3 regions of the Collimonas sp. NPDC087041 genome follow, and region 3 is predicted to be linked to each of the others. Evidence: predicted binding sites of a transcription regulator. Region 3 holds the regulator's gene; each other region holds the start of a gene.
What was found. The regulator HrcA, encoded in region 3, represses chaperone genes, less so after heat shock. The targets are predictions, from matches to a motif close to TTAGCACTCNNNNNNNNNGAGTGCTAA.
Positions count from the first base shown of each region.

Region 1 (3,278 bases), on a different contig from region 3:
TTTACGACGGTCGCCGAAGCCTGGAGCCTTGACAGCTGCTGTCTTCAGGATGCCGCGGATGTTGTTCACAACCAGAGTAGCCAGTGCTTCGCCTTCGACGTCTTCTGCAATGATCAGCAGTGGACGGCCGGACTTGGCGACTTGTTCCAGGATTGGCAGCAGGTCACGGATGTTCGATACTTTCTTGTCGAACAGCAGGACGAACGGGTTTTCCAGCGCAACAACTTGCTTTTCTTGGTTGTTGATGAAGTATGGCGACAGGTAGCCACGGTCGAATTGCATACCTTCGACGATGTCCAGTTCGTTTTCCAACGACTTGCCATCTTCAACAGTGATCACGCCTTCTTTGCCGACCTTGTCCATTGCCTTGGCAATGATTTCACCGATGTCGGTGTCGGAGTTAGCGGAGATCGAACCAACTTGGGCGATTTCCTTGCTAGTTGTTGTTGGCTTCGACAGAGTCTTGATTTCAGCAACGATGGCGACAACAGCTTTGTCGATACCGCGCTTCAGATCTGTTGGGTTGAAACCGGCGGCAACGTACTTGAAGCCTTCGCGAACGATAGCTTGTGCCAGCACGGTAGCGGTAGTAGTACCGTCACCAGCGTTGTCGGAAGTCTTGGAAGCAACTTCTTTCACGAGCTGCGCGCCCATGTTTTCCAGCTTGTCTTTCAGTTCGATTTCTTTTGCAACCGAAACACCGTCCTTGGTCACGGTTGGGGCACCGAAGCTACGCTCCAGAACCACGTTACGGCCCTTAGGACCCAGAGTTACCTTGACTGCGTTAGCCAGAACGTTAACGCCGTTGACGATCTTGGCGCGTGCATCATCGCCGAAAATTACTTGTTTTGCTGCCATGTTTTATTCTCCTATTAAGACTCATTGCGGGACAGAGTTCAAGAGTCGCCGCCGTGCGACGAATTACTCTGTCCCCAACTAATCAGATAAAGCCGTTGAATGTAGAGAGGTGGTCGATTAGACGTGATCCGAACCAGTCGAATTACTTGCCTTCGACTACGGCAAACAAGTCTTCTTCGCGCATTACCAGCAGCTCATTGCCGTCGATCTTGACAGCCTGGCCCGAGTATTTGCCGAACAGAACGCGATCGCCAACCTTGACTGCCAGCGCACGGACGTTGCCGTTTTCCAGAATCTTGCCGTTACCTACGGCCAGAACTTCACCTTGATCCGGCTTTTCAGCAGCTGCTTCAGGCAATACGATACCGGATGCAGTTTTGGTTTCCTGGTCGAGACGCTTGACGATAACGCGATCGTGCAAAGGACGAAGATTCATATGTGACTCCTTGAGATTCAACAGGTTATTTGTATTTGCAGCAACATCGCAGCAAAGTGAACAGACCGCTCTGCTTTGCTATATATAGATGCGCCGCACAGTGACTAGGTCGGGGAGATTGTTAGCACTCTCTCCTAACGAGTGCTAAGTATAGGGACGCTCTGTCGATTTTTCAAGCCGACATGCAAAACTAATGTAAGAATTGATCTAATGAGAGCAGATATTCATTGATCTGTGAATTTTGATTATCTAATTCTTGATGTGTCTTTATGGCAACATCACATTTAGAGTAAGTTTCTGTCGATTTACCAAACTGCGCTCGCCTCAGCAGGTGATCCGAACCTACTATTGCACGTCCATATCGCGCTTTTGATCGGGCCCTAGCGTTCAGCGGGGCCACCGACTCTCACCCATGCGCCGATTTGCATCGGTCCAATAAGCTGGCTATGCGCATCCACCGTAGCTGTGCGGAGCCTGCTTTCGTAGGTATCCACGTCCTCGGAGCCGGCTTGTACCAACCCCAGTTTGACAAGGTGGGGGAGAATGGTTCGCACGCTCTCCCGAGCCCAACGATACATGGAAGAATCTTTGCCGCCGCCGATGGGACGTTCGCAGAATAGTGATGGTGGCGGTAAACCGGAGTTGGCAAAATGCTCCAGCATGCGGCTCGCGGCGTCGTGATTCGGTGCGCCTGCGCGCAACACGGCAACAATCCAATTTCCCGTGCGATCCCATAATGGCACGACCGGATGTGATTCCACCATCGGATCCAACAATACAATTTCGTGGAAGGCAATGATGCCTCCCGGCTTTGTCAAACTGGCGGCCTTGCGAATAAATGCCGGCACGTCAGCCTGATGAACCATGACGTAGCGTCCAACCACCATGTCAAAAGCTTCGGCACTGGAGAACTGCTCAATGGCGCAAGTAGCGAAGCGGACATGGTCTTGCTCGGCCGCGGACGCACGATGCGTCGCCAGTTCTACGGCATCCGGACTGCGGTCGATACCCAGTACGAACCCGGAGGGGCCGACCAGATCGCCTGCCAGCATCGCAACATCTCCCGCACCGCATCCCAAATCAAGTATGCGCATGCCAGGCTTGATTCCTGCGTTTTGAAGCAAGCGCAAAGTGATGGGTTGCAATACCTGGGCTTGAAACGTGAGGCGCTCCAGTTCTTCGGTCGAATGTCCCAAAACGTAGCTCATGGCGATGTCCCTTGGGTGGATTTTAAGCAGGTAGATTTTCTGTGCCGAATGTTTCAGTTGAAGTGCTCGGCATGAGGCGACTTTGCGAACGCGCTAGCCGCGTCATCATGCGCAAATCTTTGGCTTGCAATCTGAGTGCAGCGTCCACCCAGGCAATAGTGATAGTCATCAGCTCTTCACGGGTTACCGGAAATACCGCCTTGCGCGCCTGATGGATAGCCGCCACGCCGTTTCGGCGCCTTTGATTTTTCTGCACATATTCGTACACAGCAGATACGCCTTGGCCCTCAGGGACAAGAATGTCGACAAGTCCCATTTTATAAAGGCTGGCAGCCGAATACAGATCGCCGGACAACATCATTTCTTCCGCCTGCCGCGAACCGACGCGGCGGGACAGCAGGCTGTATGCGCCCATGCCTGGAAAAAGATTAAAAAGAATCTCGGGCAATCCGAATTTCACCTGCTCTTCGGCGACAATCACATCACTTGCCAGTGCCGCTTCGAATCCGCCGCCCAAGGCGTCTCCTTGTACGAGAGACACGGTGATGAGATTGTGGGAAAAGTAATTGCGAATCCTGAGATAAAGAGAGTCAATGCAGCGCGTGGCATAGCGCATTAATGCATTGCGATCGCGGGATTCTATGCACTGTACAAAGTAGGCGAGATCACCGCCGAGGCTAAAAACCTCATGGATGCGAGATCCCCAAACGTAGTAGTCGATCGGTTGAGCGGCAACTCTGTGAAAAATGCTACCTTGAATACTTTCCAGCAGCCGA
Region 1 covers NZ_JBIUZX010000012.1:144,845-148,122, reverse strand. The annotation lists gene groL (chaperonin GroEL) at 1-858, opposite strand, end outside; gene groES (co-chaperone GroES) at 1,001-1,294, opposite strand; gene ACIPF8_RS20315 (class I SAM-dependent methyltransferase) at 1,675-2,502, opposite strand; gene ACIPF8_RS20310 (crotonase/enoyl-CoA hydratase family protein) at 2,525-3,278, opposite strand, start outside.
Region 1: the regulator HrcA is predicted to act here: its motif matches at 1,416-1,442, upstream of groES (co-chaperone GroES).

Region 2 (3,278 bases), on a different contig from region 3:
GCCGATGCAGGCCTGGATCCTGGTGCTGATCATCTTTGTCTGGACGCCGCCGCATTTCTGGGCGCTGGCCATGTACCGTCGCGACGATTACGCAAAATCGGGCTTGCCGATGCTGCCGATCACGCACGGCATGGCATTCACCCAGTTCCAGGTCTGGCTGTACACGATCGCGCTGGTGGCCACCACCATGCTGCCGTTTGCAGTCGGCATGAGCGGTTTGATCTACCTGGCCAGCGCGGCGGTTCTCGGCGTGATCTTCCTGTGGTACGCCTGGCAGATCTACCGCCACTACACCGACCTGATTGCGCGCAAGACGTTTGCCTATTCGATCATCTACCTGTCGCTATTGTTCGCTGCACTGCTGGTCGATCACTATCTCAAATTCTGAAAGCAAAAATGAAGCGAGCCAAACTAGTCGTCTCCGTTCTTGCCGGCCTGCTGCTGGCCGTGTCTCTGGCCGCATGCGGCGACAAATCTGCTGGCGGCAGCCAGGAAATGGTCCTGTCGCCGGCCAAGAGCGCGTTCATCAATACCGATGTCACCGGCCTTGGCTATGCCCGTGATTTTGCGCTGACCGACCATACCGGCAAACCGCGTACGCTGGCCGACTACAAAGGCAAGGCGGTGGTGGTGTTCTTCGGCTACACCCAATGCCCGGATGTCTGCCCGACCACCATGGTCGAGATGGCCGACGTGATGAAAGAACTGGGACCGCTGGCCAGCAAGGTGCAGGTGCTGTTCGTTACTGTCGATCCTGAGCGCGATACGCAGGAATTGTTGTCCAAATATGTGCCGGCCTTCGATCCGAGCTTCGTCGGCCTGTATGGCGACCAGGCAGCGACCGAAAAGGTCGCCAAGGAATTCCGCGTGTTCTACCAGAAAGTGCCCGGCAAGACGCCCGGCAGCTACAGCATGGACCATACCGCCGGCAGCTATGTATTCGATCCGGAAGGCCACATCCGCCTGTTCGTACGGCATGGCCAGGGGCCGGATCCGATTGCGCACGACCTGAAATTGCTGTTGTCGTGAGCGCCGGCATCAGTTGCTGAGCAGATGAGAAACGGGCCCGGTATGCATATCGGGCCGCAATGAAAAAAGGCAGCCTCGGCTGCCTTTTTTGTTGGTGCAACAAGCGGTCAGGTAAATGCGACCAGCGAACCCTTCATTTTCTTCAGGGCAACCGCTTCGATTTGCCGGATGCGTTCGGCGGAGACGCCGAATTCATCTGCCAGCTCGTGCAAGGTGGCGCCGGAGCCGTCGTCGTTGGCCAACCAGCGGGCCTCGACGATACGGCGTGAGCGATCATCCAGCTTGCTCAGTGCCGATTCCAGACCTTCCGACTGCATGCGGTCGTACTGCTGCGCTTCCAGCACCTTGGTCGGCTCTTGCGATTCCGACGACAGGTAGGCGATCGGTGCAAACTTGTCGTCTTCGTCGTCAGTCGGCGCATCCAGCGCGATGTCGCGACCGGTCAGGCGGGTTTCCATCTCGATGACTTCTTCGCGCTTGACGTTGAGGGTCTTGGCCAATGCCTCGACTTGCGTCGGCGTCATCGCGTCCAGGCCTTCCTTGTGGCTGCGCAGGTTGAAGAACAGCTTGCGCTGCGCCTTGGTGGTGGCTACTTTCACCAGGCGCCAATTCTTCAGGATGTATTCGTGCATCTCGGCCTTGATCCAGTGCATCGCATACGACACCAGTCGTACGCCCTGGTCCGGATCGAAGCGTTTGACTGCTTTCATCAGGCCGATATTACCTTCCTGGATCAGGTCGGCGTGTGGCAAGCCGTAGCCCAGATAGCCACGGGCGATCGAGACCACCAGGCGCAAGTGCGACAGCACCAGCTTTTGAGCGGCGCCGAGGTCGTTCTTGTCGCGCAGTTGTTGTGCGAGGGAAATTTCTTCATCGTGCGTCAACATAGGCAACCGGTTGACGGCCGAGATATAGGCGTCAATATTCCCCAGTGTGCCGGAAAAACCGAGCGCCAAAGCATTTGATTCTGTTGGCATTAAAGCGGTGCTGACTGACGGATTCTTCATTCTTTCTCCTTGCTGTCCGGCTGCTTGTAGCAGCCAGTGGATCAACGATCAGACGTTTGACCTACAATATATTAGCACTCTCTATTATAGAGTGCTAATAGGATTTATTAAACGCCGGATATAGTTTGTTACTATTATTATTCTTTTTTTGATTGTTTGTAACAGGCTTATTAGACGGGGAAAACCTGCGAAAGTTGCGTTCCAACGAAACGAAATGCTGCACAGCCGCAGGAAACAACAACTATGCGGCGCAGCCCAGGTCGGGAGTCAGTTCGAGCAGGGCGTCGTAGGGGGCGCTGCTGAGGAAAGTGCGGATTTGCGGCAAATGTGTGCCGTCGGCAATACTGATGTAGAGCCGGGCCGGTGGTTTGCGCAGGATGCGATTCAGTGTCACGCGCAGCGTCAGGTTGCCAATGCAGCAAAAACAGCCAGGGGCGATGCGTTTGATATCGAGGCCGGGCGGCATGGTGGATTCAAACTTGCCGTCCGACAAGCCTTCCAGAATCAGTGCGGTGCTTTGCAGGCTACCTTGGGCGGCAAGATCGGCCTCGATTGCAGCGTGGATTGCGGCTTCGCGAGTGCTGGCCCGCGCGCCGCTAACCAGGGTGGTCAGTGTCATCCGCCCTTTTTGGACAGCTTTCCAGGATCAACGCCGAGCTGTTTCAGTTTGCGGTACAAGTGGGTCCGTTCCAGTCCGGTCTTTTCCGCTACCCGCGTCATGCTGCCGCTTTCGCGGATCAGGTGATATTCGAAATACGCGCGCTCGAAAGCATCGCGTGCTTCGCGCAGCGGCAGGCCGAAAGACGACGAGAACAGGTTGTCGGCGCTCGCCGCAACCGATGGCATGGCCGCCATGTGGGCCGGTTCCGACATCGAGGGATTGCTGAACGCGCCGGTCGTCACGACCACTTCATTCAGGTCGTTCGATGCTGTGGCCGGTTGTGGATACAGCGTTGGCGCGCGGCCGCCTTTTGGTCCTTGCGACAGGCCTTGCTGGACTGCTTTCAACAATTTTTGCAGGGCAATCGGTTTTTCCAGGAAGTTCAGGGCGCCGATGCGCGTGGCTTCGACCGCAGTATCAATAGTGGCGTGGCCGGACATCATGATGACAGGCATGGTCAGCAAGCCGTCGCGCTGCCATTCTTTCAGCAGCGTTACGCCATCGGTATCAGGCATCCAGATATCGAGCAGCACCAGGTCGGGTACGCCGCCCTGGCGAAATTCGCGAGCTTGTTGTGCATT
Region 2 covers NZ_JBIUZX010000002.1:131,806-135,083, reverse strand. The annotation lists gene cyoE (heme o synthase) at 1-388, shown strand, start outside; gene ACIPF8_RS03665 (SCO family protein) at 397-1,029, shown strand; gene rpoH (RNA polymerase sigma factor RpoH) at 1,137-2,036, opposite strand; gene ACIPF8_RS03655 (GTPase) at 2,278-2,655, opposite strand; gene ACIPF8_RS03650 (response regulator) at 2,652-3,278, opposite strand, start outside.
Region 2: the regulator HrcA is predicted to act here: its motif matches at 2,108-2,134, upstream of rpoH (RNA polymerase sigma factor RpoH).

Region 3 (3,278 bases):
CACGATCGGCCGGTTCGACAACGCATGCGGCGCAATCGGCACCAGCACCATGCCGCCCAGCGATGGATGCAACAACGGACCGCCAGCCGACAGCGCGTACGCAGTGGAGCCGGTCGGGGTTGCCACGATCAGGCCGTCGGAGCGCTGGTTGTACATGAAGCGGCCATCCACCTCGACCATCAGCTCCACCATGCCGGAAGCGGCGCCGCGCGACACCACCACATCGTTGAACGCCAGCGCGCTGAAAATCTGCTGGTCCTCGCGCATCACCACACCCTGCAACAGGCTGCGGCGTTCCGATTCGACCATGCCATCGAGCATATCGGCCAGCACCGGCAACATCCGCTCCAGCGAAATATCTGTGATGAATCCGAGCCGGCCCTGGTTGATGCCGATCAACGGTACATCGTAGGGCGCCAACTGCCGGGCGATACCGAGCATGGTGCCGTCGCCGCCGACGATAATCGCGGCATCGGCCTGCTCGCCGATCTGCGCCGGCGTCATCGCCGGGATACCGGCCATGTCGACGTTCTGCGCAGTCTCCGCTTCAAGCACGACGATATGGCCGCGATTTTGCAAAAAATCGATGATTTCGGTCAACGATTCGGAGATGCCGACGGCAAAATACTTGCCGACGATCGCAATGGTTTTTGGCGAAGGGTCGGACAAATCCTGCTGAGAAGGTAATTTTATAGGCCACATGCTGGCGATTAGACCATAATTTAGGCTTGCCATGAAGGATACGCACATGCCCCACACGAATAATTCACCGACTCTGCCCGGCAAGCCGCCTGCCATCAAGGCGGTCCTGTTCGACCTCGACGATACGCTCTGGCCGATCGGCCCGGTGATCGCGCGCGCCGAGCAATTATTGTTTGAATGGCTAGTCGAGAATGCCCCCGCCGTCACGCAGCAGTCCAGCATCGACAGCCTGCGCCAGCGCCGCATGGATCTGGCGGCGACCAATCCGGCGTTACGGATCGACTTGTGGAAATTGCGCCATGCCGTCTTGACCGAGGTGTTTGCCGGCGTCGGCGAAGATGTGCGCAAAGTGGATGCTGCGATGGAGGTGTTTTCCGAAGCGCGCCATGCGGTAACGCCGTTCGCCGATGTGCAACCGGCGCTGGCCCGGCTGCAAAGCCGCGTGCTGTTGGGTACAGTGTCGAACGGCTTCGCCGATCTCGGCAAGATCGGCCTGGCGCAGCATTTCCAGACCTCGATCGCCGCCCACCGCTTCGGCCGCGCCAAACCCGATCCGGCGATTTTCCACGCGGCCTGCACGGCCTTGAACGTTGCGCCGGAAGAAACCGTGTATGCCGGCGACGACCCGCTACTGGACGTGGCCGGCGCCCAGCAAGCCGGGTTGCAGGCGGTCTGGATCAATCGTTTCGACCGGGTGCTGCCGGATGGCATCACGGCCCAGGCCAGTTTTACCAGCCTGCACGAGCTGGAGGCGTGGCTGGAACAAACAAACGCCCGATAACAAAAACAGTGTATAAGTGCATCCATAAGCCGCTGGCAAGCTAACTTCTGGCGTTCTATCGCTGCCGAAGCACCACACTGCCCGCTGGTACACTAAAATACTGATATGCAACTAGATAACCGCGCCCAAACCCTGCTCAAAGCCCTGGTCGAACGATATATCGCCGACGGCCAGCCGGTGGGCTCGCGCGCCTTGTCCAAGATTTCAGGCCTCGAGCTATCGCCGGCGACCATCCGCAACATCATGGCCGATCTCGAAGAGATGGGCTTTGTCGCCAGTCCCCACACCTCCGCCGGACGGGTGCCGACGCCGCGCGGCTACCGCATGTTTGTCGACACCCTGCTGACGGTCGAGCCAATCGACGAGACCGCGCTGGAATCGAAAATGCAGGCGCGCCTGCAGCCGAATTCGCAGCAAAAAATCATTACCAACGCGGCGCAGGTGCTGTCTTCGCTGTCGCACTTTGCCGGCGTGGTGCTGACGCCACGGCGCGAATCGATTTTCCAGCAGATTGAATTCCTGCGGCTGTCGGAAAAACGCATCCTGCTGGTGATCGTCAGCCCCAACGGCGATGTCCAGAACCGCTTGCTTCTGACCGATGTCGATTACAGCCCGGCGAAACTGGTGCAGGCGGCCAATTACATCAACCAGCATTACGGCGGCCTCAGCATCGACGACGTTCGCCTGCGCCTGCAAAGCGAATTGCGCAAGCTGCGCGACGACATGACCTGGCTGATGCAGGCTGCGGTCGAAGCCGGCAGCGACGCCATGACCGACAACAGCGACGAAGTGGTGATTTCCGGCGAGCGCAACCTGCTCAGCGTGACCGATCTGTCGTCCAACATGGATTCCCTGCGCAAGCTGTTCGACATGTTTGAACAAAAGACCAGCCTGATGCAATTGCTCGACATCTCCGGCAAGGCGACCGGCGTGCAGATTTTCATCGGCGGCGAATCGCAGCTGGTGCCGATGGATGAAATGAGCGTGGTCACGGCGCCGTATGAAGTCAACGGCAAGATCGTCGGCACGCTGGGCGTGATCGGGCCTACCCGCATGGCTTACGAACGGGTGATCCCGATCGTCAATATCACCGCGAAATTATTGTCGAACGCACTGAGCCACAGCTAAGCAGCGTCAACCGCACCGGCACATGTCCCGCAACGACGCGCTCATCGACTACATCCATGAATTGCTCGCACCTCTGGGCGCGATCAGCGCCCGCAGGATGTTCGGCGGCTACGGTATCTACCATGACGGCGTGATGATCGGCATCGTGTTCGACGGCGATCTGTTTCTCAAGACCGACGACGCAACCAGGCCGCAGTTTGCCGCTGCCGGTTGCAGGCCGTTTGTCTATGAAAGCAGAGGGAAGCAGATCGAGATGAGTTACTGGTCAGCGCCTGAAGAGGCGCTGGATTCGCCGCCGGCGATGCTGCCGTGGGCGCGCTTGGCCTACGCGGCGGCGCTGCGCAAGGCGAATGCCAAGCCAGCAGCCAAGCCGCGCAAACGCTGAGGAACAGTCAGATCAAGGGCTAAGCCTTGCACTATTGACCTTTTTTCTTGCGGCAATCGCGGCAATGGCCATACAGGGCCAGCGCATGGTCGGCAATTTCGAAACCGTGTTCCTTGGCGACGATTTTCTGGCGCTTTTCAATTTCCTCGTCATAAAACTCTTCGACCAGGCCGCAGTCCAGGCAAACCAGATGGTCGTGATGCGAGCCTTCGTTGAGCTCGAACACAGCCTTGCCGGTTTCAAAGTGGTTGCGCTGCAACAGTCCGGCTTGTTCAAATTGGG
Region 3 covers NZ_JBIUZX010000008.1:85,953-89,230, forward strand. The annotation lists gene ACIPF8_RS15725 (NAD kinase) at 1-702, opposite strand, end outside; gene ACIPF8_RS15730 (HAD family hydrolase) at 749-1,483, shown strand; gene hrcA (heat-inducible transcriptional repressor HrcA) at 1,589-2,611, shown strand; gene ACIPF8_RS15740 (TfoX/Sxy family protein) at 2,634-2,996, shown strand; gene fur (ferric iron uptake transcriptional regulator) at 3,028-3,278, opposite strand, start outside.